4 regions of the Geodermatophilus normandii genome follow, and region 2 is predicted to be linked to each of the others. Evidence: riboswitches for the same ligand, from Rfam matches in the RefSeq annotation. Region 2 holds a riboswitch; each other region holds the start of a gene.

Region 1 (6,946 bases), 170 kb from region 2:
CGAGTCCGCGGTGGACCACGCGGCGGAGACGACGCGGGTGCCGAAGCGGATGTGCTCGTCGACGCCGTAATCGCGGGCGGTGTCGCGGACGTACTCGCGGATCGAGGCGCCGTCGGCGATGGCCTGCGGCTGCGACCACGGCCGGAACGAGTAGCCCAGGGTGAACATGTCGGAGTCCGAGCGCACACCCGGGTAGCGGAACAGGTCCCAGGTGCCGCCGATGGCCTCGCGGGCCTCGAGGACGGCGTACGTCCTGCCCGGCAGCTCGCGCTGCAGGTGGCAGGCCGCGCCGATCCCGGACAGGCCCGCGCCGACGATCAGCACGTCGACGTGCCGGGTGGTGGTCTCCGTGGGGACGGACTGCGTCATGGCTCTCCCTGTCGGCGGGGGTGACCCCGACCACGGTACTCGACACGGTGTCGAGTCGTTCGACGGCGCGTCGGTCAACGGGTCGTGGTGCCCGGCCTGTCGGTTCCGTAGACGGTGCGCAGCCAGACGGTGAGCAGGACGTCGACCAGGTCCTCCGGGGGGAGCGCGGGCGTCTGCCCGGCGTAGGTGACGTGGATGACCCGCTCGTTCATCCAGTTGAGCGCGACGGCGAGGTCGCGGGCGGGCGGCCCGTCCGGCGCGGCGCCGCGGGCGCGCTCGGCCTCGATGGCCGCCGCGGTGTCCTCGACGAAGCCGTCCATCACGGTCGACCACAGCCCCCGCACCTCGGCGCTGGTGGCCAGCAGCGAGGCGACGGCGGAGACGACCGCCGGGTGGGCGGCGAACGTGCTGCGGACCGCCTCGAGGGCGGCACGCCAGCTCGCGCGGACGTCGTCGCCGGCCCGCCGCAGCGCCGCCGAGCGCGACGCGTGCGCCTCCTCGACCACCCGGTCGAGCAGCGCCAGGACGACCGCGTCCTTGGACGGGAAGTAGAAGTAGAAGGTGGGCCGGGAGATGCCGGCGCCGCGGGCCAGGTCGTCGACGGAGATGTCGGCCAGCGGCCGCTGTTCCAGCAGGTCCTCGGCGGTGGCGAGGATGGCGCGCTCACGGTCGTCGCCCGAGGGCCGGCGCGCCCGCCGCCCCCGGCTGCCGCCCGGTGGGGCGGGGAGCGGTGCGGCCACGGCGGCGACCCTACCCAGCGCCGGGCCCCCCGGCGTCAGGGCAGCCGCCAGACCGTGGTGCGGCGCACGCCCGGCCCCTCGGTCTCCGGCACCTCGTACACGGCCGCCGGCTCCAGGCGCTCGTGCGGGAGGTACGGCCGGCCGGGATCGCCCACCAGCACCTCGCAGCCGCGCGCCCGCGCCCGGTCGAGGAAGGGCAGCACCCGCCCGGTCATCTCCCGGTCGTAGCAGACGTCCCCGGCGACGACGAGGTCGACGGCGGGCGGCTCGCGGTCGAGCACGTCGCCGGTGACGCTGATCCCCCGGACGCCGTTGAGGCCGGCGTTGACGGCCACCGCCGTCCGCGAGAAGGGGTCGACGTCGCTGGCCAGCACCCGGCGGGCGCCGGCGAGGACGGCGGCGATCGCCACCAGGCCGCTGCCCGAGCCGAGGTCGAGCACCGTGCGGCCGGCGACCGTCGCGGGCCCGTCGAGCAGGCAGCGGGCCAGGGCCTGCCCGCCGGGCCAGGCCGCCGCCCAGAACGGCGGCTCCTCCCCCGCGCCGCCGGCCGCGGTCTCCATCGCCTCCCACAGCGCGACGACGTCGTCGGCCACGTGCAGCCGGACCTCGGGGACGAGCGAGGGCCGGCGCACCTGGGTGTGCGCGCGGACGAAGCCCGCGGGCACCACCCGCACGGTCATCGGCCCTCCCCCCGGCGTCGTGCCGGAACGGCTCTCCTGCAGGGTCCCGCGCCGAGCCGGAGCGCGGCGCGGGGGCAGGAGGGTCCTCCTAGTACCAGCCGGTGGCCTGCGAGTGCGCCCACGCCCCGCACGGCGAGCCGTAGCGCTCGTCGATGTAGATCAGGCCGGCGTCGATCTGGCGGTAGCCGTCGGAGGTCTTGGCGATGCCGGTGCTCGCCCAGGTCGAGTCGAGGAACTGCGCGATCCCGTACGCGGTGCTGGTCGGGTTCTGCGCGTTGGGGTTCCAGCCGCTCTCCTTGCCCCACAGGCTCTCGAGGCAGCTGAACTGCTCGGCGCTGCCGACCTTGCTCAGCGCGTAGTCCTTGAACGAGCCGCGCGGGGCGGAGCTGGAGCTCGAGGAGCTGCTGGCGGCGGGCGCCGGAGCCGCAGCCGCCGCGGCGGCCTCCCGCTCGGCGGCGGCCTGCGCCTCGGCGGCGGCCTGCGCCTCGGCGGCGGCCTGCTGCTCGGCGGCGACCCGGGCGGCCTCCTGCTCGGCGGCGATGCGGGCGGCCTCCTGCTCGGCGGCGACGCGGGCGGCCTCCTCGGCGGCGCGGCGGTCGAGCTCGGCCTGGTCCGCGGCGGCCTGGGCCTGGGCGGCGCTGGCCTCGGCGGCGCTGCGATCGCTGCGGGAGGCGGCGACGTCCTCCAGCGGGGCGAGGTCGGCCGGCTCGGGGGCCCGCTCGGCGGCCGGCTGCTGGGGGATGCCCAGCTGCTCGGCGACGCTCACCGAGGCGCTCACGGTGTCGGTCCCGGCGGAGGCGGCGGGGCCGCCCGTCGAGACGAGGCCGACGACCAGGGCGCCGGCGGCGGCGGCACCGAGCAGCAGGGCCGGGCGGCGGTGGCCGAGCGGCGCGCGGCCGAGGCGGGAACGGCGGCGGGCGCGGGGAGCGGGGACCTCGGCGGGATCGCCGCCCAGGGCGGACAGCTCGCGGGTCTCGGCGGTGGCGGTGTCGACGGCGTCGGCGGGGGTGGCGGCGAGCTCGACGGTCGCGGGCGCGTCGGGAGTGCGGCGGGACATGAGGGGGTGGGTGCTCCGAGGGAGAGTGCGCGCGGCAGCCGCCCGGGTCCGGGCGTGCGCACGCGGCGCGGTCTACGGGTGTCGCGTCTGGCGGGTCCCCGGCGGCGCGGAGGGCGTCACCGGTGCGGCGGGCAGGGGCGAGCCGGCGTCGGGACGACGCGGAGGTGCGCGAGGCGCGCGGACGGCTGCACCTGCGGGCCGCGGGGGCCCGGAGGCGGGGTGTGCGGAGGCTCTCCGTTCTTCCGTGAGCCGCCTACCGAGTTAGCTGACGGGTTCGGGCGGGAAGGAGCCCTACGCGGCACCGAGCGCGGCTCGGCGGGCGCGATTCACCCCAGGACTGCGGTGGGTCCCCGGCTCGCGTCCGCGGGACGGACACGACTCGGCGGCGTCCGGCCGAGCTCCCCGGGACGGGGACCAGACGACCAGCCGGACGCCGGTCACCGTACGGGCGTTACCGGTTCGTGACAACTCCCGGGGCGCGCGGGACCGCCGTGACGGCTGGTGCGGCCGGCGCGGTCGCCGGACCTGCCGTGCCGTTCCTCCTGGTCAGGAGGCCGCGGCCACCTCGGTGCGGCCGGGCCCGTGCAGCGGTGTCACCTCGGACACGTCGGCCGGCCGCGAGGTCCCACCGAACGGTCCGGCGGCCTCCTCGGCGCGGACGGCCTCGCGCTTGTCGGCGAGGACGGGGACGTCGTCGGGGAGCACCCCGGCGACCACCGCCAGCGCCTGGTCGATCTGGCCGGTCAGCCGGCGGAGCCAGTCGCGGGCCTCGTCGCGCTCGTCGCGCAGCGGCTGCAGCTCGGCCTCCGCGAGGCGCCGGCGCTCGCGTGCCTCGTCGTCGGCCCGGGCGCGCGCCTCGGCGGCCTCCCGGTCCAGCCGATCGCGCTCGGCCGCGGCCGCGCGCCCCAGCTCGGCGGCCTCGCGGCGGGCCGCCTCGAGCACCGCGGCGGCCTCGCTGCGGGTCTGCTCGCGCAGCGCCCTCACCGCCTCCCGCATCTCGGCCACCCCGGACAGCCGCGCCGCGGCCTCCGTGCGGGCCTCGGCGCGGACCCGTGCGGCCTCCTCCTCGGCGGCCGCGGTCAGCGCGGCGGCCTCCTGCTCCGCCCGGCGCACCAGCGCGAGGGCGTCCTCGGGGCCGGGCAGGGACTGCCGCTCGCGGACCAGCTGGGCCAGCCGCCGGCGGGCGTTCTGCACCTCGGTCGAGGCCGCGGCGTAGCGACTGAGCAGGTGGTCGTTCTCGCGGCGCAGGACCAGCATCTCGGTCTCGGCCCACGACACGTAGTCGTCGACCTGCGTGCGGTCGTAGCCGCGGACCGCGCCGGTGAACACCGGCCCGGTCCCCAGCAGGCCGTCGAGCCCGCTCGGCCGGCCCGACGCGGGCGGACCGCCCGTCCCCGCCGTCCCGCCGTCCCCCGTCGTGACCCCTGCCCGCTGCGACATCCCGGTTCCCCCTCGGTGCGCCGTCCGATCCGGACCCCCGCCGGCCCGGTCCGGACCGTCGGGAGTGATCACAATCTCCCATCCCGCCCCGCGCTCCGCCCCGGCGCTCCGGCGTGCTCGGGCGCGTGCGGAGTGGGACGACCCGGCCGTGCCGGTCCGGTCACCGCCCGCAGTCACCCGGTATCGGGGAGGTAACGACGGCCGGGGAACAACGAGGGCACCGGTACGGTTGCGCCGGACAGCAGTTGAGCTCTCAATCACTTGGAGACGAGATGCAGTTCGGGATCTTCACGGTCAGCGACATCACGACCGACCCGACGACCGGCCGCACGCCGAGCGAGGCGGAGCGGATCCAGGCCGTCCTCACCATCGCGAGGAAGGCCGAGGAGGTCGGGCTCGACGTCTTCGCGCTGGGCGAGCACCACAACCCGCCGTTCTTCTCGTCCTCCCCCACCACCACGCTGGCCTACGTCGCGGCGCAGACGCGGACGCTGCAGCTGTCGACGTCGACCACGCTGATCACCACCAACGACCCGGTGAAGATCGCCGAGGACTACGCGATGCTGCAGCACCTCGCCGGCGGCCGCGTCGACCTGATGCTCGGCCGCGGCAACACCGGCCCGGTCTACCCCTGGTTCGGCCAGGACATCCGCAACGGCATCCCGCTCGCCGTGGAGAACTACGCGCTGCTGCGCCGGCTGTGGGAGGAGGACGTCGTCGACTGGTCCGGCCGGTTCCGCACCCCGCTGCAGGGCTTCACCTCGACCCCGCGGCCGCTGGACGGCGTCGCGCCGTTCGTCTGGCACGGCTCGATCCGCTCCCCGCAGATCGCCGAGCAGGCCGCCTACTACGGCGACGGGTTCTTCTCCAACCACATCTTCTGGCCCAAGGAGCACACCCAGCGGATGGTGGAGTTCTACCGCTCGCGCTTCGAGCACCACGGCCACGGCAGCGCCGACCAGGCGATCGTCGGCCTGGGCGGGCAGGTGTTCGTGCGGAAGAACTCCCAGGACGCCGTCGAGGAGTTCCGCCCTTACTTCGACAACGCGCCGGTGTACGGCCACGGGCCCTCGCTCGAGGACTTCTCCCGCGAGACGCCGCTGACCGTCGGCAGCCCGCAGCAGGTCATCGAGCGCACCCTCGGCTTCCGCGACTACGTCGGCGACTACCAGCGCCAGCTGTTCCTCGTCGACCACGCCGGCCTGCCGCTGAAGACCGTGCTCGAGCAGCTCGACGTCCTCGGCGAGGAGGTCGTGCCGGTGCTGCGCAGGGAGTTCGCCGCGCTCAAGCCGGCGCACGTCCCCGACGCCCCCACCCACGCCGCACGCGTCGCCGCGCGGCGGCAGAGCCCGGAGGAGGTCTCCGCGTGACCACCCGCACCCTGGCCGTCCTCAGCGCCGGCCTGTCGGTCCCGTCGTCGACGCGGCTGCTGGCCGACCGGCTGACGGCGGCGACCGTGGCCGCCCTGCGCGAGCGGGGCGAGGACGCCACCGTCGAGGTCGTCGAGCTGCGCGAGCACGCCCGCGACGTCGCCGACGCCTTCGTCACCGGCTTCCCGAACGCGGCGCTGCGCGCGGCGGTGGAGACGGTCACCGGCGCGGACGCGCTCATCGCCGTCACCCCGGTGTTCACCGCCTCCTACAGCGGCCTGTTCAAGTCCTTCGTCGACGTGCTGGAGAAGGACGCGCTCACCGGCAAGCCGGTGCTGATGGCCGCCACCGCGGGCACCGCCCGGCACTCGCTGGTGCTCGAGCACGCGATGCGGCCGCTGTTCAGCCACCTGCGTGCGGTGCCCGTGCCGACGGCGGTGTTCGCGGCGAGCGAGGACTGGGCCGGCGGTGACGGCACCGGCAGCGCCGGCACCAGCCTGGAGCTGGGCCGGCGGATCACCCGCGCCGCCGGCGAGCTGGCCGACGTCGTCACCGGCCGGCCCGCGTCGGCCCGCCCGGCCGACCCGTTCACCGACGTCCCCTCCTTCGAGCAGCTCCTCCGCGGCGAGGCCTGACCCGGTTCGGCGGCGGCGAGCGGGGTACCCACCCGCCGGCATCGAACAGCCGGTGGCCGCGGAGGGAGAACCGGGGAGCCATCGGTGGAACACCGGATCGAGGTCATCTGGACGTGCGCGCCGTGCGAGGTGGGCGGTCAGGACGCCCGTGAGCGCGGGAGCGCCGACCCGCTGTGCTGGAACTGCGGCGGGCCGGTGGTCGTGGTCGGCCGGCCCGCCGCCCTCCGGATCGCCGCCGGACCGGACGCCGCCTGAGGTGCCGGCGCCCCCGGGCGGTCCCCCGCCCGGGGTCGTCAGCCGACCGCGTCCTCCGACGGGGTCGCCGAGCCGCCCTGGGGCGCGTCGGCGGTCATGATGCGGACGATCTCGGCCCGGTCGGCGGCCGAGGGCAGCCCCCAGTCCGGCTCGTACCCGTAGACCTCCCCGAGCGGGGTCGACGCCGTCCGCCCGGTCAGCACCTCGACCGAGCCGGTGTCGATCAGCCCCGGGTGCTCGACGCCGCACGCCTCGGCCACCTTGAGCAGGTCGCGGCGCAGCGTGGCCACGTAGTTGGCCAGCCGCACGGACTTCAGGGCCGGGTCCAGCCCGTGCGCCAGCCAGGCGTTCTGCGTGGCGACGCCGGTCGGGCAGGTGTCGGTGTGGCACTTCTGCGCCT
Region 2 (6,946 bases):
GTCGACGACGCAGCGCTCCGGCAGCGCCTCCTTGACCGCGGCCACCACCTCGGGGAAGTAGCGGGTCAGCGGGCGCTCGTTGCGGCTGCCCAGCTCCACCTCGTCGCCGTCGCGGAAGACGATGCAGCGGAAGCCGTCCCACTTGGGCTCGTAGAACAGGCCGTCGCCGGTGGGCAGCCTCGTGGTGGCCTTCGCCAGCATCGGCTTGACCGGTGGCAGCACGGGCAGGTCCATGCCGTCCAGTCAAGCAGCAGGCGCCGATCCGCAGCGGCCGAACGCGCCCCTGCCGCGACGCCCGCCCGGATCGGGTGACCGGACCCGTCCCCGGCGCGGCCCGCCGGGCGGGAACCCGTCCCACGGCGGCACCCGCACCGGCCCGGACCACCGTGGACGCGTGGTGATCACGAGGACCCGCCGCGCTCGGCGCTCAGCTCGGCCCGACGGCGTAGCGGGTGAAGAGGACGCCGTCCTCCTCGAGCACCTGGACCAGCCGCGGGCGGACGACGTCGCGCAGCGCCCGGTCCAGCAGCCGCGCCTGCCCGCCGACGAGGGCGGGGGAGACGGTGAGGTCGAGCTCGTCGACGACGCCCGCGTCCAGTGCCGCCGTCAGCAGCGACGGGCCGCCCTCGCACAGCACCTGCCCCAGCCCGCGCCCGGCGAGGACGTCCACCGCCAGCGGCAGGTCCACGTCGGCGTCCCCGCACACCAGGACCTCGACGCCGGCGTCGGCCAGCGCGGCGCGGCGACCGGGGTCGGCGGCGGCACAGGTCACCAGCAGCGTCGGCGCCTGCGCGAGCCGGTCGCCGGGCGCCATCGACGCCCGCCGCGACACCACCGCGACCGGCAGCTCGGGGCGCGCCCCAGCTCGGCGCGCCGCCGCCCCACCGCGGAGTCCGCGGTCACCGGCCGGTAGCCCTCGCCGGCCGCCGTCCCGTGCCCGACCAGGACGACGTCGGCCAGCGCGCGCAGCGTCGTGAACACCCGCCGGTCGCCGGGCGAGCCGAGCCCCGCGCTGACGCCGTCCACCGTGACCGCGCCGTCGAGCGAGGCGACGAAGTCGACGCGGAAGGAGCGCCCGGGCGGCAGCCGGTAGGCCTCCGCCAGGTCGTCGTCGGTCAGGTCACCGTCGGTCAGGTCACCGTCGGTCAGGTCGCCGACCGGCGACGGGTGCAGCCGGCGCATCAGGTGGTGACGACGGCCGCGCTCTCGGCCGGCACGGTCACCGAGGTCCCGGACAGCGACGGCTCGTCCTCGGCGGTCGCGAACAGCACCCCGGTGGCGGGCCGGTCCAGCTCGACCTCCTGCTCCTCCCCGGACAGGTTGGCCACCACCCGCAGCGAGCCACGGTGCACCACGAGCACGCGGTCCTCGTCGTCCCAGCCGACCTCGACCGCGGACAGGTCGGGGTCGACCAGGTCCGGCTGCTCCCGGCGCAGGGCCATCAGCCGCCGGTGGACGGCGAGCAGCCCCGCGTGCGGCTCCCGCTCCACCTCCGACCAGTCCAGCTTCGACCGGCGGAAGGTCTCCGGGTCCTGCGGGTCGGGCACCTCGTCGGCGTCCCAGCCGTGCTCGGCGAACTCCGCCTTGCGCCCCACCGCCGTCGCGCGGCCGATCTCGGGGTCGGTGTGGCTGGTGAAGAACTGCCACGGCGTCGAGGCACCCCACTCCTCGCCCATGAACAGCATCGGCGTGAACGGGCTGGTCAGCACGAGGGTCGCGCCGACGCTGAGCAGGCCGGGGGAGAGGGTCGCCGAGACGCGGTCGCCGACGGCGCGGTTGCCGATCTGGTCGTGGTCCTGCAGGTAGCCGAGGAACTTCCACCCCGGCAGCCGCCCGGTGTCGACCGGCCGCCCGTGGTGCCGCCGCCGGAAGCTCGACCACGACCCGTCGTGGAAGTAGGCCCCGGTGAGGGTCTTGGCCACCCCCGAGAGCCCGGCCTCGGCGAAGTCGGCGTAGTAGCCGGAGGCCTCGCCGGTGAGCGTCGCGAAGACCGCGTGGTGGAAGTCGTCGCTCCACTGCGCGTGGATGCCCGTGCCGTTGGCCTCGCGGGGGGTCACCAGGTGCGGGTCGTTGAGGTCGCTCTCGGCGACGAGCGTCAGCGGCCGGCCCTCGGCGACCGACAGCCGGTCGACCTCCTGGGCCATCTCCTCCAGCACGTGGGTCGCCCGCTCGTCGACCAGCGCGTGCACGGCGTCGAGCCGCAGCCCGTCGACGTGCATGTCGCGCAGCCACATGAGCGCGTTGTCGAGGATGTACCGGCGGACCTCGTCGGAGTCCGGGCCGGACAGGTTGATCGAGGAGCCCCACGGGTTCGGCCCGCCCTCGCTGAAGACGGGCATGAAGAGCGGGAGGTAGTTCCCCGACGGGCCGAGGTGGTTGTAGACGACGTCCTGGATCACCCCGAGGCCGCGCTGGTGACAGGCGTCGACGAAGCGCTGGTAGGCGGCGGGCCCGCCGTAGCTCTCCTGCACCGTGTACCAGAGGACGCCGTCGTAGCCCCAGTTGTGCGTGCCGTCGAAGCCGTTGACCGGCAGCAGCTCGACGAACGCGACGCCGAGGTCGGCGAGGTGGCCGAGCCGGTCGATCGCGGCGTCGAGGGTGCCCTCGGGCGTGAACGTGCCGACGTGCATCTCGTAGACGACGCCGCCGGCCAGCGGGCGCCCGGTCCAGGCGCCGTCGCCCCACGAGTACGCGGCCGGGTCGAACCGGCGGGAGAGACCGTGCACGCCGTCGGGCTGCCGCCGCGAGCGCGGGTCCGGGCGCGGGGTGTCGTCGTCGCCGAGCAGGTAGCCGTAGTCGGCCTCGGGGGAGGCCTCGACCTCGGCGCGCCACCAGCCGTCGTCGTCGCGGCGCATGTCGTGCACCGCGCCGTCGACCTGCAGGCGCACGCGCTCGGGCACGGGCGCCCAGACGGCGAACTCGACGGGTGCGGACATGCGGGGGCCTCCAGGGGTGTGCGGGGTGACCGCACCGTCTTGCCCCCAGCAGGCCCGGTCAACCGTGACGGCGGACCGGAGCCGGTAGACCCCGGTGGTGGCCGGGGAGGCGTGCTCCCCGGCCACCGTGGAGTCACGGCAGGTGCAGGACCTGCCCGACGAAGATCCGGTTGGGGTTGCGGACCTCGTCGCGGTTGGCCGCCCACAGGGCGCGCCAGCCGCCCTCGACGCCCTCGGCCCGGGCGATCTTGCGGAGGGTCTCCCCGCGCCGGACCGTGTGGGTGTCGCCGGACGCCTCGGCAGCCGCCGGGGCGGCGGCCGGAGCCGGGGCCGGGGCGGGAGCCGGGCCGGGCCGGAGCCGGGGCGGGAGCCGGGCGGGAGCCGGGGCGGGAGCCGGGGCGCCGGCCTCGGGTGCGGACGGGTCCAGCGCCTTGCCGCAGGTCGGCCAGGCCCCGGGGCCCTGCATGTCCAGCAGCACCTCGGCCGCCGCGATCTGCTGGGCCTTGGTGGCCAGGTCCGGCCGCGCCGCGTACTGGGTGCCGCCGGCCGCGGCCCACGAGGACAGGGAGAACTGCAGGCCGCCGTAGTAGCCGTTGCCGGTGTTGATCGACCAGTTGCCGCTGGACTCGCACTGGGCGACGGCGTCCCAGTCGTTGGGGGCGGCGGCCGAGGCCGGGGCGGCGAGCACCCCGACGGAGAGGGCGGCCGCGCCGGCGGTGAGGACCGTCCGGCGGACCAGGCGGGACGCGCGCTGCTGGCGGCCGGCCGCGGGCATGGGAGAGGAGGACGTGCGCATGACGGATCTCCGATCCGCCGCCTACGAGGTGAGCTGTCGGGTTCGGAGCGATCGGTGCCCCGGCCGCACGCGTGCGGCTTCACCCCGAGACGTCTGCACCCGGCCCCCGTGTCGCGGCGGCAGACGCCGAAGTGGTTCCCCCATCCCCGTCCTGGCTGTGCTGGGAGGTACGGAGCCCGGTGGACGGGGTTCGGCGGGCCGGCTCCGGCGTCCGCCGGCTTGTCGCGCGGACGCCGGGACAACGTAACGGCCGGGTCACGAGACGTCTCCTCCAGCCCCGGGAGTCGACTCCCGCCCCACCGCCCGCGGCGGACGGTCCCGGGAGGAACGCCTGGTCACACCGCCGCGGAGGAGTGCCCCCCGCGGCGGTGTGACCTCCGTCTCACTCGCGGACGAGCAGCGCCACGGGCAGCCGGGACAGCAGGTCGCCGACGGGCAGGCCCCCGACGTCGGAGACCACCCGCGTGCCGGTGAGCAGGTCCCGCCAGGCGCCGGTGGGCAGCGCGAGCGCCGTGTCGCCCCACCCGGTCGCGGCCAGCGCGACCGGCAGGCGGGTCGCGACCGTCACCGCGCCGCCCCGGTCGAACGCGACGACCGAGCCGGCGGCGGACCCGGTGGCCTCGACCGGCGCGTACCCGGTGAACAGCTCCGGGGAGTCCCGGCGCAGCCGCAGCGCCCGCGAGACGACGAGCAGCTTCGCCGCGCCCGTCTCGTCGACGTCCGGCACCCAGCCCCCGTCGAGGCGGGCCAGCAGCGCCCGGCGCTCGTCGTAGTCGACGGGGCGGCGGTTGTCGGGGTCGACCAGCGAGCGGTCCTCGAGCTCGGTGCCCTGGTAGACGTCGGGGACGCCGGGCATCGTCAGCTGCACCAGCTTCTGCGCCAGCGCGTTGGACCGGCCGGCGGGGCCGATCCGCGCGACGAACTGCTCGATCTCGGCGTTCGTCGTCGCGTCGTCGAAGGCGGCGTCGACCATCGCGTGCAGCTCGGTCTCGAACGCCTCGTCGACGTCGGTCCACGTCGTCGACAGGCCGGCCTCGCGGGCGGCCTTCTCGGCGTAGGCGTGCGCCCGCTCGCGCGACAGCGGCCAGGCGCCCACCAGGTTCTGCCACACCAGGTGCGCCAGCGGCCGGTCGGCCAGCGGGTGGCGGGACAGCCAGCCGCGGACCAGTCCGGCCCACTCGGTCGGCACCTCGGCGAGCACGGCCAGGCGCGCCCGGGTGTCCTCGCTGCGCTTGGTGTCGTGCGTGGTGAGCGTCGTCATCGACGCCGGCTTGCGCTCCAGCCGCCGGGTCTGCGCCTCGTGGAACTCCTCGACCGTGGAGCCGAAGCGCGCCGGGTCGCCGCCGACCTCGTTGAGGACCACGAACCGCGCCCACCGGTAGTACGCGCTGTCCTCGACGCCCTTGGCCATCACCGGGCCGCTGGTCTGCTCGAAGCGGGTGGCCGCCTCGGTGCCGGCCTGCGCCAGCACCGGGTGCAGCGCGTCGACGGCGGCGACCAGGTCGGGCCGGCGGTCGCGGACCTCGGACACCGCGGTGTCGAGGTGCTCGCGGCCGTCGGGCAGGTAGCTGCGGTAGACGTCGAAGGTGGCCAGCAGCTCGGCCAGCGCCTCGGTCTGCCGCTCCCGGTCGACGCCGGGCAGGTCGCCGATCACCCGTACCAGCCGGGCGACCTCCGAGCCGAGGATCCCGTCGGTGACCTCGCGCTTGCAGTCGTGGACCAGCTGCGCGTAGTCGACCGGCCGCCCCGACAGCTCGGTGTCCAGCGCGGTGAGCGCCGCCTCGCCGGCCGGGTCGACCAGCACGTCGTCGACCTCGGCCAGCGCGTCGTAGCCGGTGGTGCCGGCGCACCGCCAGCTGCCGGGCAGGTCCTCGCCGGGCTCGAGGATCTTCTCGACGACCGTCCACCGGCCGCCGGAGGCCTCGGCCAGCCGGTCGAGGTAGCCCTTCGGGTCGGCGAGGCCGTCGGGGTGGTCGATCCGCAGCCCGTCGACGGCGCCCTGCTCCACCAGCCGCAGCACCAGCTCGTGGGTGGCGTCGAAGACCGCGGGGTCCTCCACCCGGAGCCCGGCGAGGGTGTTGATCGCGAAGAACCTCCGGTAGTTGAGGTCGGCGTCGGCGCGTCGCCAGTCGACCAGCTCGTAGTGCTGCCGGTCGTGCACCTCCTGCGGCGTCCCCTGCCCGGTGCCGGGGGCGAGGGGGAAGCGGTTGTCGTAGTACCGCAGCTCGCCGTCCACGACCTCGAGCTTCTCGACGTCGTCGGCCGACCCGAGCACCGGGATGCGGATCCGGCCGCCGCCGAAGTCCCAGTCGACGTCGAACGCCGAGGCGTGCGCGCTCTCGCGGCCGTGCTGCAGCACGTCCCACCACCAGGGCGCCTCGGTCGGGTCGGCCACGCCCATGTGGTTGGGGACCAGGTCGAGGACCAGGCCCAGGCCGTGCTGGTGCAGCGCGGCGACGAACCGGTCGAGGCCCTCCTGCCCGCCGCGCGACTCGTCGACGTGCGCGTGGTCGACGGTGTCGTAGCCGTGCGTGCTGCCCGCCGCCGAGCGCAGCAGGGGAGAGGAGTAGGCGTGGCTGACGCCGAGGTCGGCCAGGTAGCCGGCCACGGCGGCGGCGTCGTCGAGGGGGAAGTCGGCGGTCACCTGCAGCCGGTAGGTGGCCGACGGCGTCGCCCGCCGCCGCTCCCGGCTGTCGCGCGGCCCGCTCACGGGCCCGCTCACGGGGCCGCCTGCAGCACGACGGTGGCGCGGGCGGCGACCGAGAGCGTGTCGCCGGCCTTCAGCTGCACCGGCTCGACCTCGCCCATCTCCGCGGTGTCGACGACGACCGTCCAGCCCTCGGCGTACTCGCCGGTGGGCAGGGTGAAGTCGATGGGCTCGTGGTGGGCGTTGAAGGCCAGGTAGAAGCAGTCGTCGAGGACGTCCTCGCCGCGCTCGTCGGTCTCCCGGATGCCGTGGCCGTTGAGGTACACCGCCAGCGACTTGGCGAACCCGGCGTCCCAGTCCTCGTCGGCCATGACCTCGCCGGCGGGGGTGAACCAGGCGATGTCCTGGACCGGGTCGCCCTCCTCGCGGCGGACCGGCCGGCCGTGGAAGAACCGGCGACGGCGGAACGTCGGGTGCTCGGTGCGCAGCCGGGTGACCAGCTTCGTGAACTCCAGCAGGCCCTCGTCGACGGACTCCCAGTCGATCCAGGTCAGCTCGGAGTCCTGG
Region 3 (6,946 bases), 1.3 Mb from region 2:
ACAGGACGGGCGCGTCGGCGACGTCGGACAGCCACTGCTGCTCGAGCTCGGCGAGCGTGCCGTCCTCGCGCAACGCGTCGACGGCCCGGCTGACGCAGTCGGTGAGCGGGCTGTCCTTGGCCAGGAGCAGGCCGAACTGGTCGCCACCCTCGCCGGAGTCCTCGAGCTGGCCCACGATCACGCCGTTCTCCAGCTCGGCGGCGGTGATGTAGAAGGCCGTCGGCAGGTCGACGACGATCGCGTCCACCTGGCCGTTCTGCAGGGCGAGCTTGGCGTCGTCGTTGGTGTTGAACACGACCGGGTCGTTCTCGGGGGCGATCACGGTGGTGAGGACGTCGAGGCTCGTCGTCGCCACCTGGGCACCGAGGCGCAGGCCGCGCAGGTCGGCGAGGCTGGTGGCGCCGTCGGCCGCGGAGCCCGCGGTGGTGATGACCGCCTGGCTCACCGTGTAGTACGGCGAGGAGAAGTCGACGGCCTGCCGCCGCTCCTCGGTGATGGAGAACTGGTTGACGTCGAAGTCGAAGGGGCGGGCGCCGGGCTGGATGGCCGCGTTGAAGGGCACCCGCGTCCAGGTGACGTCGTCCTCGGAGTAGCCGAGCTGCTCGGCGACCGCGTAGGCGACGGCGGACTCGAAGCCCTCGCCGTTCTCCGGGGCGTCGTCGACGAACCACGGCTCGTAGGCCGGCTCGTCGGTGGCGATCGTCAGCGTGCCCGGCTCGAGGGTGTCGAGCTCGTCGGGCGTGCAGGCGCCGGTGGCCGAGGAGCCGCCGCTGCCGGAGGAGCCGGCGTCGGTCGACTCCTCCTGCGGTGCGCACGCGGAGAGCGCCAGGGCGGCGGTGGCGGCGAGGACGAGGGGGAGCGGACGACGGCGCATCGAGGAGTCCCTTGCTGGGTCGGATCGGCGCGCAGATCGTAGGACCGGGGCCGGTGTGTCCGGCCTCACCCGGGCTCGTCGGACGAGGAGGTGCGCCATGGGTGCGGTGGTCCTGTTCGCGGCGGTGTCGCTGGACGGGTTCGTGGGCCGGGACGACGACATGCCCGGCCCGCTGTTCGACTGGTACGGCAACGGCGACGTCGAGATGACCTTCAGCGACCGGAACCGCCCCTTCCACGTGACCGCGCCGACGGCGGAGTTCCTGCGGCCGTTCGCCGAGCGGGCGGGCGTCATGGTGTGCGGACGCCACCTGTTCGACATCACCGACGGCTGGGAGGGCGTGCCCCCGAACGGCGAGCACGTCGTCGTGGTGACCCACCGGCCGGCCGACGACTGGCCGCACCGGGCGACGGCGCCGTTCAGCTTCGTCGCCGACGTCCGCACCGGGATCGAGCGGGCGAGGGAGCTCGCCGGCGACCGGGACGTCACGGTGTCGGCCGGGGACGTGGGCGGGCAGGGCGCTGCGCGCGGGCCTGGTCGACCGGGTGGTGCTCGCGCTCGTCCCGGTGGTGCTGGGCTCGGGGAAGCCGTACTCCGGCGCCGGGGGACCGCCGGAGATCCAGTTCGAGGACCCGCAGGTGGTGCAGGGCAGCCGGGTGACGCACCTGGTGTACGACGTCCGGCGCTGACGTCCGGCGCTGACGTCCGGCGCCGGGGGAAGCGGGCCGGGGAGCCCGGCGTTGTAGGGGGCACCCCGCTACCGCCGCTGACGGTGGACCGGGGACGATGAGCCCCCGCGCCTGCCTCCGAGGAGCCCCGTGACCGCGACCATCGCGCCCGCCACCCCCGCCGTCGCCGGCGACGAGCGCACCCTGTCGCCCGCCGAGTACGCGACCTGGGCCGCCGAGGTCCGCCGGCTGGCCGACGAGCGGGGCGCGGTGGTCCTCGCGCACAACTACCAGGTGCCCGAGATCCAGGACGTCGCCCACTTCACCGGCGACTCCCTCTACCTGTCGCGGGTCGCCGCGCAGACCGACGCCCGCGAGATCGTCTTCTGCGGCGTCCACTTCATGGCCGAGACGGCGAAGATCCTCTCCCCGGACAAGACGGTGCTGCTGCCCGACCACGCCGCCGGCTGCTCGCTCGCCGACTCGATCACCGCCGAGCAGCTGCGCGAGTGGAAGGCCGAGCACCCGGGCGCCGTCGTCGTCAGCTACGTGAACACCACCGCCGCGGTGAAGGCCGAGACCGACATCTGCTGCACGTCGTCGAACGCCGCCGACGTCATCCGCTCCATCCCGGCCGACCGGGAGATCCTGTTCTGCCCGGACCAGTTCCTCGGCGCGCACGTCAAGCGCGTGACCGGGCGAGAGAACGTCCACGTGTGGGCGGGGGAGTGCCACGTGCACGCCGGCATCAGCCCGGCCGACGTCCGCGCGCAGGTGGCCGCGCACCCGGACGCGGAGATCCTGGTGCACCCCGAGTGCGGCTGCACCACCTCGGTGCTGGACCTCGTCAGCCACGGCGACCTGCCGGCCGACCGCACCCGCGTGCTGTCCACCGGCGGGATGGTCGAGGAGGCCGCGACCACCCGCGCCCCGCAGGTGCTGGTGGCCACCGAGGTCGGCATCCTGCACCAGCTGCGGGCGCTGAACTCCGGAACGGCGTTCATCCCGATGAACGAGCGGGCGGCCTGCCGATACATGAAGATGATCACCCCGGCGAAGCTGCTGCACACGCTGCGCACCGGCGAGGGTGCGATCGACGTCGACCCGGAGACCGCCGCCCGCGCCCGCCGCGCCGTGGAGGCGATGATCGCCATCGGCGAGCCCGGCCGCGGCGGCGAGTAGGTCAGATCCGGGTGAACAGGTAGACCGACACCACGACGCCGAAGACCACGATGAGCACCCGCAGCGGCGTCGCGGGGATGCGGCTGGCGATCCGGGCACCGGCGAACCCACCCACCAGGCTGGCCGGCGCCGCGACGGCGACCACCTGCCAGTCGACCGGCCCGAAGAAGCCGAAGACGACGAGCGTCACCGTCGCCGTCACCGCGGACAGCGCCGACTTCAGCGCGTTGGCCAGCTGCAGCCGGTGCAGCGCGGTGCCGAGCACGCCGACCAGGATCACGCCGAGCGCCCCGCCGAAGTAGCCGCCGTAGACGGTGGCGAGGAACAGCGCGAGATGGAGCCACCACGGGTCGCGGGCGGTGCCGTCGTCGCGGTCGCGCAGCCGGCGGGTCAGCAGCGGCTGCACGGCCAGCAGCAGGCTCGCCAGCAGCACCAGCACCGGGACGACGACGTCGAAGGCCTCGCTGGGCGTGGTCAGCAGCAGCACGCTGCCGGCGGTGCCGCCGAGGACCGACACCGCGCCGAGGCGCACCAGCCGCTCGCCCTGGCCGGCGTACTCGCGGCGGAACCCGGCCATCCCGCCGAGGTAGCCGGGCCACTGCGCCACCGAGTTGGTGACGTTGGCCGCCACCGTCGGCAGGCCGAGTGCCACGAGGGTGGGGAAGAGGACGAGCGACCCGCCGCCGGCGATCGAGTTGATGACGCCGGCGCCGAGGGCCACCGCGGCCGCGATGAGCAGGTCGGCGGCTGACACGGAGCGGCAGCCTACGGTGACGCCGTGCGCCTCCCCGCCCCGGCGACCTGGCTGGCCGCCGCCCTCGGCGGCTCCGGCGTGCTGCACCTGGTGCGGCCTCGGACCTACGAGTGGCTGGTGCCGCCCGAGCTCGGCGACGCCCGGGCGTGGGTGCTCGGCAGCGGCGTGGCCGAGGTCGCCGCGGCGGCACTGCTCACCGGGCCGCCGACCCGGCGAGCCGGGGGGTGGGCGGCGGCCGGGCTGCTCGCCTCGTTCCTGCCGGCGCACCTGCACCACGTCCGCCTCGCGCGGGGGCGGCCGGCGTTCCTGGCGGCCGCCGCGGTCCGGCTGCCGCTGCAGGCGCCGATGATCGCCGCCGCGCTGCGGGTGGCCCGCGGTCGCTGACGCCGGTCGATCAGCGGCCGCGGGTGGGGACCGGGTCGGGCCCGGTCGGCCGGGCGCCGTCCACCCGGCTGCGTCCCGAGCCCGCCGCCGCGCGCCGACGCCGGGCACACTGCCCGCATGGCCGATCCGCTGCCCGACGACTGGGAGCGCGCGCTGGTCGTCGTCGCCCACCCCGACGACGTCGAGTACGGGTGCGCGGCCGCCGTCGCCACGTGGACCGCGGCCGGACGCGACGTCCGGTACGTGCTGGCGACCAGTGGCGAGGCCGGCATCGCCGGGCTGCCGCCGGAGGAGGCCGGGCCGCTGCGGGAGCGCGAGCAGCGGGCCGCGGCCGCGGTGGTGGGCGTGTCGGTGGTCGAGTTCCTCGGCCACCCCGACGGCCGGCTGACCGAGGGGACGGACCTGCGCCGGTCGCTCGCGGCGGCGATCCGGCGGCACCGGCCGCACCTGGTGGTGACGATGCACCACGGCGACACCTGGACGCCCCCGGGCGCGGCGGTCGGCTACTGGAACAGCGCCGACCACCGGGCGCTGGGCCGCTGCGCGCTCGACGCGGTCGGCGACGCGGCCAACGAGTGGATCTTCCCGGAGCTCGCCGCCCAGGAGCCGTGGCGGGGCGTGCGGTGGACCGCCGTCGCCACGCCGGTCGGGGTGACGCACACCGTCGATGTCACCGACGTCGTCGACCGGGCGGTGGCCTCGCTCGCCGAGCACCGCCGCTACCTCGAGGCGCTGTCGGACGAGCCGGTCGAGGAGCAGGCTCGCAAGCAGGTCGACATGGCGACCCCCGAGCTGGACGGCCGGCGCGTGGCCGGCTTCGCCCTCTACGCGGGGTGAGGGGACGCGGCCCCGGGGGACCCGGGGCCGCGTCCCGGTCGATCAGGGGTTGAAGCTGACGTGCACGTGGTCGTAGTGGTTGGCGGTGACCGACCCGCGGTCCTCCATCGCCCGCCAGCCGGAGCCGCCGATGATGAAGATCCGCTGCTGCCAGATGACGTACTCGACGTTGAACCGCGCGGCGTTGTCGATGACGTACTGGGCGACGGCGTTCCCCTTGGCGGAGTCCGCGTAGACCATGAAGTCCGCGGCCAGCTGCTGGGTGGGCGAGTGCCCGGGCCGGGTCAGGACCGTGGACACCCCGAAGGTCGAGGTGACCTCCGCGACGACCGGGCGGACGTGCGCGGCCCAGGCGCTGTAGGCGGTCGAGGTCGGCGTGGGCTTGCCGGTGAGGTCGGTCGACACCGCGACCACCGCGGTGGCGGCGGCCGCCGCCGGGGCCGCCGCGGCTGCGGGAGCCGCGGCCGCGGCGGGGGCTGCCGCCGGAGCGGCGGCCGGCGCCTCGTCCCGGTCGTGGGACCAGCCGTGCGACCAGTCGGAGCGGTGGCCGTCCCACCGGCCCTCGGCCTGGGCGACGGACTGCCCGGAGAGACCGAAGGCGAGGGCGAGGGCGCCGACCGTGACGGTGCGGCGGACGGTGCGGGATGAGCTGTGCGAAGGCATGACGAGGAGAGCTCCTGACGTCGGTTCCGTGCGGCGCCGCCGTGTGTTCAGCGGTCACCGTCACGTGAGTGGGGCGGAAGCCCCCGGATGGGACGGCCGGGCGGGCGACCGGGCGGCGGGCACCTGCTGGAGGGCAGGCCGACGCGAGAGCGGTCGCGGTCCGGCTCGGGATGCGCGGCGACCGGCGTTCGTGCGCGGGTCGCGGCGTCCGTCTCTGAGGGGGTGCGGGCGCGCCAGGGCAGGCGCCTACGGCGCACCCCGTTGCGGTTCTCCGTTCTCCCATGGCCGCCTACCGGGTCAGCTGACGGGTTCGGGCGGGGATGCGCCCTACCCGCTCCCGAGGGAGCGGGACTCACCCCAGTGGTTCGGTGGGTCCCCGGCTCGCGGCCACGGATGGTCACGACTCGGCGGCATCCGGTGCGGCTCCCCCCGGGTGGAGGCGGTGACGACCGACCGGACCCGGCAACCGTAGGTGGGTTACGGAATAGTCACAACGCGGACCGGGCAGTTCCGCTGTGAAGGGTCCGTAGACTGCGGGCACGACGGACGAGTCGGCCGGGCGGTCGCGTCGGCGGGGGAGACCCCGTCGCCGAGGAACGTCCGGGCTCCACAGGGCAGGGTGGTCGCTAACGGCGACCCGGGGGAACCCGCGGGACAGTGCCACAGAGAACAGACCGCCGGCGGTGCCTCTCCGGAGACACGGCCGGTCAGGGTGAAACGGTGGTGTAAGAGACCACCAGCGCACCGGGTGACCGGTGCGGCTCGGTAAACCCCACCCGGAGCAAGGTCGAGAAGGGACGGCGGGAACGTCGTCCTGCGCAGGCGTTCGAGGGCTGCCCGCCCGAGCCTGCGGGTGGACCGCTCGAGCCCGCCGGCAACGGCGGGCCTAGATGGATGACCGCCCATCGGGAGGCCGCGAGGCGCCCGAGGACAGAACCCGGCGTACAGGCCGACTCGTCCGTCGCCCCTCGTCTGACCTGCCTTTTCAGGTCCGGCGGGGGTCCCCGTTCCTCAGATGTTCCTCAGCCGCGGGAGCCAGTACGGCGCCCACCACGGCCCGCCTGAGGACGAGGACCCGGACGTGTCCGCACCCGTTGCGCGCGGCCGCCGGCAACGAGGGCGGACTTGAACGTCTCGTATGGGAGGCTGCGATCCAGCGTCGGCCCGAGCAGGAGGCACGTTGGCCAAGTACCGGCGGCGGGGGCATTGGCGACGTGGTCGAAACGGGACCATGCACTGGGTCTCTGCGCACGACGTCACACGAGGGTCCTCGGGCAGGCAGAGCTCAAGCTCCTACTCGACGAGCTGGTTCACGCAGGACCACCATCCAGCCCCGCCGCGACCCGCCACGGTCCGCTATCCGGCACTGCCCTACTCGGCTCGCTGGCTGAGGCCCAATGCTCGCTGCCCCGTGTGCGGCGCAGCCGTCTACTTCTGGTCGAACGCGGCCGGCAGTCGGGTCTACTTCGACGAGATGGGACCGCCATGGCCGAAGCACCCGTGCACTGACGTTCGAGCTGGCTTCGCTTGGGCCGCCGGCCCGCAGGCGATCTATCGCACGCGGTCGACCCCGGAGGCGCCGGC
Region 4 (6,946 bases), 180 kb from region 2:
GGTGCTCTACGAGCGAGCGGCCCTCGCCGAGGCGGCCGAGGAGGTCGCCCGCAAGCGGCGCCGCACCTTCCGCTGGTGCCCGGTGTGCCGGCAGGTCAACGCCCGCGAGCGCGTCCACGACAACACCGGCCTCTGCATGGCCTGCGCCGAGCGCTACCTCGGTGTCCAGCACTAGGACGAGAGGAGCCGTTGGAGCCGTCGTGCCGGCTCACCGCGTTGTCGCGATGACGGACGTGACGCTCTCACCTTCCGATCCCGCCCGACATCCCTGATCTATATGTGGAAGGCAGGTGTCCACCGTGGCCAATGACGGCATCTTCCTGCGGTCCGCCGACGGCTTGAATGTCCTCAGAGCCCTGGGCGCAATTGCTCAAGCAGTTCGTCCACGGACTTCCCGTCCGCCTCGGCTGTTGCTGCCGGAGAGTCCTGGAGACTGGCCAAAGGCCAGTACTTCACTGCGTTGGCGGCATAGTCGAGCATCTGGCCGACGACCTCACGGCGGATGCGCGTATCGGACGATCGCTTGACTTCCACCAGCACCGGCACGCCCTCGCCGTCGACGAAGAGATGGTCGAGGCTGAACGTGCCGCCGCCGTCCTGAGCACTTGGCACCCCCATCTCTCGACGGATGAGCAGCAGGCGCCCCGACCCGGCAGAGTTCTGGCGCGCTGTCGAGACCAACCTAAAGGCCGGGCGGATCCGGATGCTGTTCGTCGCGGACGCCCTTCCCGCAGAGTTGGTGCGCATCATTGATTTCCTCAACGAGCAGATGAGTCCCGCGGAGGTTCTTGGCGTCGAGCTTCAGCAGTTCGTTGGAGACGGGCATACGGTCTATGTCCCGCGAGTCGTGGGTCGAACCAGTGGTGCTGTGGCCTCGAAGGGGGGGCGCCGCGCAGAGCGGCCAGTTGTGGGACCGGAACTCGTTCCTCGACGCAGCCGCAGCACGCTGCTCACCCGCTGAGGTGTCTCTGATGCGTCGCCTGATCGAGGACGTCGAAGGCCGTGGCCTGAAGATCAACCCCGGTCGGGGTGCCACTCCTGGCCTCTCGGGTTGGTATTCAGTAGCAGGTCAGCCCACTGGAGTCTGGGTGCTCAATGCAAACAATGAGAGCCCGAAGACACGGTCCTATGTCGTGCTGTATCTCGCGGACCTACTCCCGAGGGTGGGTGCCGACAGGCTCGAACGTGCTGCTCGGATCCTCGAGACGTTGCCGTCCATGGCCGGCAAGATCGGGCTTGCGCGGCAGAGCCAGTGGAAGAAGTACCCGTCGCTCTACCTAGCTGACATCGCCGGTAAGCCCACGGAGGAGAGGGTCCTCTTCGACGCATTGAACGAGCTCACAGCGGACGTGTGACTCCGTCGGGAGGCCAGGTCGACAACGAGGCGGGTGCTGGCCAGGACGTCAAGCGACCGGGGCCAGTAGCGGTGCCGGGGTGGTGATCTCCGACCCGTCGGGTCGCCAGGTGTGCCATCGGCCGTCGGGTTGTCGTTCGACGCGGAAGCCGTGGTGGACCTTGGTGTGGTGGCGTTCGCACAACAGTGCTGAGTTCTCGAGGCTGGTCTCGCCGCCGTCGATCCAGTGGACCAGGTGGTGGACGTCGCACCACCAGGTCGGTGCTCGGCAGCCGGCGAAGACGCAGCCGCCGTCGCGGAGCTCGGTGGCCCGGCGCAGGTGGCGGTCGGCGAGGCGGTGCGCGCGGCCGAGGTCGAGTGGGGCGCGGTCGGGGCCGAAGACGACGCGGGAGACGGCGCCGTCGCAGGCCAGCCAGCGGGCGCGGGCGGCGGAGAGCACGGTGCCCGAGCCCAGGGTGGCGGTGCCCTGGCCGGTGGCGGGGTCGGCGAGGTCGGCGAGGTCGATGCGGACCGCGACGTGGGGCTTGACCGTCCGCAGCGTCGGCAGGCTGCCGGCGGCCAGCGCGTTGTCGGCCAGTTGCACGAGGGCGTCACCGAGGCGCTGGGCGCGGGTCCGCTCGTCGCCGGCCGGGCGGTCGGCCTGGGTGAAGGACTCCAGGGCGACGGTGAACTTCTCCCCGCCGACGGCGTCCAGGCAGCCGTGGAGGGTGCGGGACCCGTCGGCGTGGGTGACCACCGTCAGCGAGCGGCCCTCGGTGGGGTCGGGTTCGGGGCCGTCGGGGTCGAGGTCGTCGCAGTAGCGCTGCACCACCGTCACCAGGTCGGTGTGCGGCTGCTCGACCGCGATCCCGGTGAAGACGGCGTCGATCACTGCCAGGTCCACGCCTTGCTCCGCGGCGGCGGCCAGCCGTGCCGGTGTGACCGCGCGTGCGGTGACCGCGACCTGCTCGGCGGACACCAGGCCGGCGTCGTGCGCCTCGGCGAGGGCGGGCAGGTGCGCCAGCGCCCGCCCGTTGCGCACCAGCCGCGACGCCTCGGAACCCGAGAGCCGGCAGTGCCCGCGCAGCCAGGAGGTCATCGACCGCTGCCCGTCCCGCTCGGGCGCCTGCGACAGCTCCGCCGCCCGCACCCGGCGGGCCAGGGCGGCGTCGATCCGGTTGCGCTCGGCGACCAGCGCGGCGACGCCGTCGAGGACGTCACCGCTCCCTGGATCACCCGAACACATGTACGAATTGTACGCCACCGCAGTGGTCCCCTCAACCTGAAACCGCAGGTCAAAGCGCTAATCGGTCAGGAGCAGAAGCTGTCGACGACCTCGTGGGTAGGGCGACCGGGATGGAACTCGACGACGCCACGGCCCTGAGGGCGGCGCTGCACGGCCACGTGCCACGGGCGGTCCGCACGCACTGGGTCGACGTCGACGGCGTCCGCTGGCCGCTGCGACAGGTGGTGACCCTTGCGGTCGCTGGCGACCGGAGCCGCGTCACCACCCGGGCTGCCCACCGGGCCCTGCGAGAGCTGGGCTTCCGGACGAGCGAGCGGACGGAGAGCTGGCGGAGCGAGGTCCCCAGCGTCACCCCGCTCCTCGACGCGCTGAACGCCGCGACGCCCGCAGACTTCCTCGCCGCCGGCCGAGCCGCGAGCAACGAGCCGGGGCTCTACAGCTGGTGGGCCGACGACCAGGGCGCGGCCGACCTGACCCGGGGTCTCGGGCACGAGGTGGTGCCGGGCCTCGTCTACGCGGGCCGCGCCGGGGGCATCCGGCCGAGCGGCGTGCGGTCGAGCAACACGCTGTGGGGCCGCATCGCCACGATGCACCTCGGTGGCCGCCGGCAGTTCTCCACCTTCCGGCTCACGCTGAGCGCCTGCCTGTCCCCGGAGGGCGGTCCGGCCGTCGACGGGCAGGAGCTGACCGGCTGGATGCACCGGCACCTGCGGGTCGCGGTCCTCCCGCTGCCGATCGAGTCGGTGGCGCCGGGGGAGGAGCGGCTGCTCGAGCTCGCCGACCCGCCCCTCAACCTCCGCGACGTCCCGAGGACCGACCTGCGCCGCGCGCTCACCCGCCGTCGGAAGGCCCTGCCCACCTGACACGGCGGCGCCCCGGCCACGAGGGCCGGGGCGCCGTCGAGAGCGTGCGTCAGGCGACGCGGCGTGCGCCCGCGTAGCTCGGCATCGAGTCCAGGTTGACCACGGCCACCGGCTTGCCGGCGGTCGAGGCGTGCACCATCTGGCCGTTGCCGATGTACATGCCCACGTGCGACACGGGGCTGTAGAAGAACACCAGGTCGCCCGGCTTGAGGTCGGCCTTCGCCACCGGGGTGCCGAACGTCGACTGGGCCTTCGAGGTGCGCGGGATCGTGATGCCCGCGGCCTTGTAGGCGTAGCTGGTCAGCCCGGAGCAGTCGAACGTGTTCGGGCCGGCGGCGCCGTACACGTACATGTCACCGCGCTGGGCCAGGGCGGTGTCGACGGCGATCTGGGCCGCGCCGTTGGGAGCAGGCGCTGGGGCGGCGGCCACGGTCGCGGTGGTGCCGACGCCCCCTGCAGCAGCGGAGGCGGGGAGGGGCGAGAGGGCGATGCCGGCCCCGGCGATGGCGGCGACGGCGACACCGCGGAACGAGCGACGAGCGAGGGACGTGCGAGTGGTCGTCATCGACGACGGTTCTCCTGTTCTCCACGGCCGCCTACCGGGTTAGCTGACGGGTTCGGACGGGGGAGTCGCCCGGCGCGACGGATCGCGCTCCACCCCAGGACTGCGGTGGGTCCCCGGCCCGGGTACCGGCTGGGTGCCGGCATCCGGTTCGGCGTGTCCGGCGGGTGTCACGCGGGTGGTGACGAGGGCCCCGGCCGGTCCGCGACGACGGTAGGGAGCGGTTGCGGGCCCCTCCACCGGACCGAGGCCGCGCCACGCCCGGGCCCGGCCTCCCGACTTGACGCCGGCCGCGGATCCGACACGCCACCGTCACCACCACGGACGGCGGCGCAGCACCCGGCCGGCGGCCGCCCGGGCGGCACGGACACGCCGGGCCCGACGAGAAAGGACGAGACGGTGCGCCCGCACTCCGGGTCAGCGGCCCGCCACGCCCGCGGAGGTCGCCGGGATCTCGACGGTTGGCCCGCCCGTTGTCGGGGCACCCGTTGGAGCAGTCGAGAGGAGGGAGCACCCCCATGGGCATGTTGAGGAACGTGATCGCCTCGGGCGTCGCCGCGAAGGTCGTCCAGGAGCTCCGGAAGCCGCAGAACCAGGCGAAGATCAAGCAGTTCATCCGGGACTACCAGGCCAAGAACAAGGGTGGCGGCACGCGACCGACCGGTCGCGGGTACTGACCCCGCACGCTCGACCGCGGCCCCCGTCCCTTCCGGGACGGGGGCCGCGGTGCGTCCCCGGCTTCGTGACCTCCGTTTCCGCCGCTGCGCATGAGACACCTGTGAGTGCTGAGGACGACTCCGTACCGATATGGGTCGTTCCGGGACGCGGCCGTGTCACTGTCCCGTGTGTCACGCCCGGTGGCGGTGCAGCAGACATGTGCAGCGACCCCCGCTTCTCGGGCTCTCACCCCCGGGGGATCCGATGACCTACTCTCCGCCGCTCCCGCAGCAGCCCGTGCCTGCTCCTGCCCCGAAGAAGCCGTTCTACAAGAAGGCCTGGTTCCTCGTCCTCGCCGCGATCGTCGTCATCATCATCGGCGTCAACGCGAACAAGGGCGGCGGTGCCGACACCGGTTCAGCCGAGGCTCCGGGCGACAACGGCGCGGCCAGCGCCGACTCCGGGGACGCCACCGAGGCCAGCGCCGTCGGCATCGGTCAGCCGGCGGCCGACGGCGACTTCCAGTTCGTCGTCAACGGCGTCGACTGCTCGCAGACCGAGCTCGGCGACGAGTACCTCAGCACGCAAGCGCAGGGGCAGTTCTGCATCGTCGACGTGACGGTGAGCAACATCGGCAGTGAGGCGCAGGGCTTCTTCGGTGAGAACGCCACCCTGCTCAACGCCGAGGGCCAGGAGTTCAGCGCCGACAGCGAGGCTGCCTTCTACCTGCAGGACTCGTCCTCGCTCTACGAGGAGATCAACCCCGGCAACACGCTCAACAGCAAGGTCGTCTTCGACGTCCCGGCCGGCATGACCCCCAGCGGCATCGAGCTGCACGACTCCGCGTTCTCCGGTGGCGTGACCGTCGCCCTGCAGTAAGCAGCGCTCAACCACAGGGGGTTCCGCCGACCGGCGGGACCCCCTGTGTCGTCTTCGAGCCATGATGTGGCCGGGCTCGCGAGCCCGGATCGGGGTGCAGTCGAGTTCCGTCCAGCAACACCCCGACCGGGGCGGACACGACCCGGTTCCCGGTGACGACGATGCTCCGGCGGACGGGGCGCGTGCACGGCGGGATGGTCCCGCCGTTCACGCGAACCGGTGCCGTCCCCGCCGGGGGCACGGGTGTGGGGGCGGCACCGGCCCACGGACAGGAGAGGCGCCGGCGCGCTCCGCATGACGGGAGCGGGGACGCCGGCGACGGCGCCGGGCCCGCGGCGGGCCGGGGCCGGGGCCGCGCGGGCGCCGGACCTCCGCGTCATGGACCGGGGCGGCCCGCGTCAGCGCCCGTCCGGACACCGTGCGTGACCGCCGACCCGTCGACGGCGGCGTCCCGGCGCGCCGCGTCATCCCGGCCCGGGGACGGCGTCGTCACCGGTGCAGGGGGATCGAGGGAGGCGAGCAGCGCCATGACGACGAGCAGCGCCACGACGACGAGCGGGACGACGAGCGGGACGACCGGCGGGGCAGGCGCGGAGCGGGCGGCCGCCCCCGGGGTCCCGGCTCCCCGGGGGTCGCAGGAGCGGCTCCAGCACGTGGAGGAACTCCGCCGGGCGGCGACCCACCTGGCGGCGGCACAGTTCCTCGAGAGCCGCGCCGACCGTTCGGCCAGCCCCGTGCTGGCGGGCCTGCTGCGCGACCGGGCCCGCGAGCGCCGCCGCAGGGGCGAGCGCATCCTCGTGCGGCTCGGGGTGCGGCCCGTGCGGGGCGGGCCGCCCGGGCAGCGGTGCTGAGCAGGCGGTTCCCCGCCGGGAGCGGGAGCGGAAGGGGAGGCGGAGCCGGGACGCGCGGCGTAGCTTTCCGCCATGGCCGCCGCGGGGCGGGCCGGCCCGGCCCAGGACGGGCCGTCGCCCGCCGAGATCACGGCGCTGATCCCGCTCGTCCGGCGGATCGTCGCCGCCCGGGTCCCCGACCACGCGACCGCGGACGACCTGGTGCAGGAGACGCTGACCCGGGTGCTCGCCGCGTCCGGGCGCGTCGAGCCGGGGATGCTCGAGCCCTACGCCATCGTGACGGCCCGCAACGTCGTCGCCTCCCTCTGGCGGGACCAGGACCGCCAGCGGCGCAACCAGCACCGCGTCGTCGACCTCCGCCCGCCGGAGGCGCCGGACGAGGACGTCCTCGTGCAGGAGGACCGCGAGGCGGTCACCGCGGCCCTGACCCGGCTGAGCGACCGGGAGCGCGCGACGCTGCTCGCCCACGAGGTGTCCGGGCAGGACACCCGGTCGCTCGCGGCGGAGCTGGGGTCCACGGCGGGCGCGGTGGCCGCCCAGCTCAACCGGACCCGC

What was found. A riboswitch is a leader RNA that binds a small molecule or an ion and turns the genes downstream of it on or off. The one in region 2 is predicted to bind cyclic di-AMP.
Region 1: it holds a riboswitch for cyclic di-AMP, as region 2 does, so the genes downstream of both, JD79_RS24285 (aggregation-promoting factor C-terminal-like domain-containing protein) here and JD79_RS24280 (LysM peptidoglycan-binding domain-containing protein) in region 2, are expected to answer to the same signal.
Region 3: it holds a riboswitch for cyclic di-AMP, as region 2 does, so the genes downstream of both, JD79_RS22810 (VldE C-terminal domain-containing protein) here and JD79_RS24280 (LysM peptidoglycan-binding domain-containing protein) in region 2, are expected to answer to the same signal.
Region 4: it holds a riboswitch for cyclic di-AMP, as region 2 does, so the genes downstream of both, JD79_RS13335 (C40 family peptidase) here and JD79_RS24280 (LysM peptidoglycan-binding domain-containing protein) in region 2, are expected to answer to the same signal.

The regions. Positions count from the first base shown of each region.
Region 1 covers NZ_QGTX01000001.1:3,069,162-3,076,107, reverse strand. Annotated here, with positions in the region: gene JD79_RS15010 (flavin-containing monooxygenase) at 1-369, opposite strand, end outside; gene JD79_RS15005 (TetR/AcrR family transcriptional regulator) at 444-1,109, opposite strand; gene JD79_RS15000 (class I SAM-dependent methyltransferase) at 1,145-1,789, opposite strand; gene JD79_RS24285 (aggregation-promoting factor C-terminal-like domain-containing protein) at 1,878-2,846, opposite strand; cyclic di-AMP (ydaO/yuaA leader) riboswitch at 3,082-3,241, opposite strand; gene JD79_RS14990 (DivIVA domain-containing protein) at 3,393-4,286, opposite strand; gene JD79_RS14985 (LLM class flavin-dependent oxidoreductase) at 4,559-5,656, shown strand; gene JD79_RS14980 (FMN reductase) at 5,653-6,291, shown strand; gene JD79_RS22720 (hypothetical protein) at 6,376-6,546, shown strand; gene JD79_RS14975 (FMN-binding glutamate synthase family protein) at 6,585-6,946, opposite strand, start outside.
Region 2 covers NZ_QGTX01000001.1:2,901,813-2,908,758, forward strand. Annotated here, with positions in the region: gene JD79_RS14170 (ATP-dependent DNA ligase) at 1-234, opposite strand, end outside; gene JD79_RS23815 (RibD family protein) at 428-814, opposite strand; gene JD79_RS23820 (dihydrofolate reductase family protein) at 769-1,182, opposite strand; gene treZ (malto-oligosyltrehalose trehalohydrolase) at 1,182-2,936, opposite strand; gene JD79_RS24280 (LysM peptidoglycan-binding domain-containing protein) at 3,070-3,711, opposite strand; cyclic di-AMP (ydaO/yuaA leader) riboswitch at 3,736-3,864, opposite strand; gene treY (malto-oligosyltrehalose synthase) at 4,115-6,454, opposite strand; gene glgX (glycogen debranching protein GlgX) at 6,451-6,946, opposite strand, start outside.
Region 3 covers NZ_QGTX01000001.1:4,178,887-4,185,832, reverse strand. Annotated here, with positions in the region: gene JD79_RS20210 (ABC transporter substrate-binding protein) at 1-874, opposite strand, end outside; gene JD79_RS20215 (amino acid ABC transporter permease) at 1-35, opposite strand, end outside; gene JD79_RS24580 (dihydrofolate reductase family protein) at 972-1,664, shown strand; gene nadA (quinolinate synthase NadA) at 1,693-2,724, shown strand; gene JD79_RS20195 (sulfite exporter TauE/SafE family protein) at 2,726-3,478, opposite strand; gene JD79_RS20190 (DoxX family protein) at 3,503-3,862, shown strand; gene JD79_RS20185 (PIG-L deacetylase family protein) at 3,980-4,699, shown strand; gene JD79_RS22810 (VldE C-terminal domain-containing protein) at 4,742-5,362, opposite strand; cyclic di-AMP (ydaO/yuaA leader) riboswitch at 5,634-5,782, opposite strand; RNA gene rnpB (RNase P RNA component class A) at 5,910-6,323, shown strand; gene JD79_RS20165 (hypothetical protein) at 6,774-6,946, shown strand, end outside.
Region 4 covers NZ_QGTX01000001.1:2,725,775-2,732,720, forward strand. Annotated here, with positions in the region: gene JD79_RS13310 (hypothetical protein) at 1-175, shown strand, start outside; gene JD79_RS13315 (hypothetical protein) at 349-747, opposite strand; gene JD79_RS22240 (hypothetical protein) at 972-1,355, shown strand; gene JD79_RS13325 (HNH endonuclease signature motif containing protein) at 1,404-2,579, opposite strand; gene JD79_RS13330 (GIY-YIG nuclease family protein) at 2,690-3,442, shown strand; gene JD79_RS13335 (C40 family peptidase) at 3,492-4,007, opposite strand; cyclic di-AMP (ydaO/yuaA leader) riboswitch at 4,020-4,153, opposite strand; gene JD79_RS22660 (hypothetical protein) at 4,523-4,681, shown strand; gene JD79_RS13340 (DUF4352 domain-containing protein) at 4,926-5,540, shown strand; gene JD79_RS13345 (hypothetical protein) at 6,068-6,391, shown strand; gene JD79_RS13350 (sigma-70 family RNA polymerase sigma factor) at 6,464-6,946, shown strand, end outside.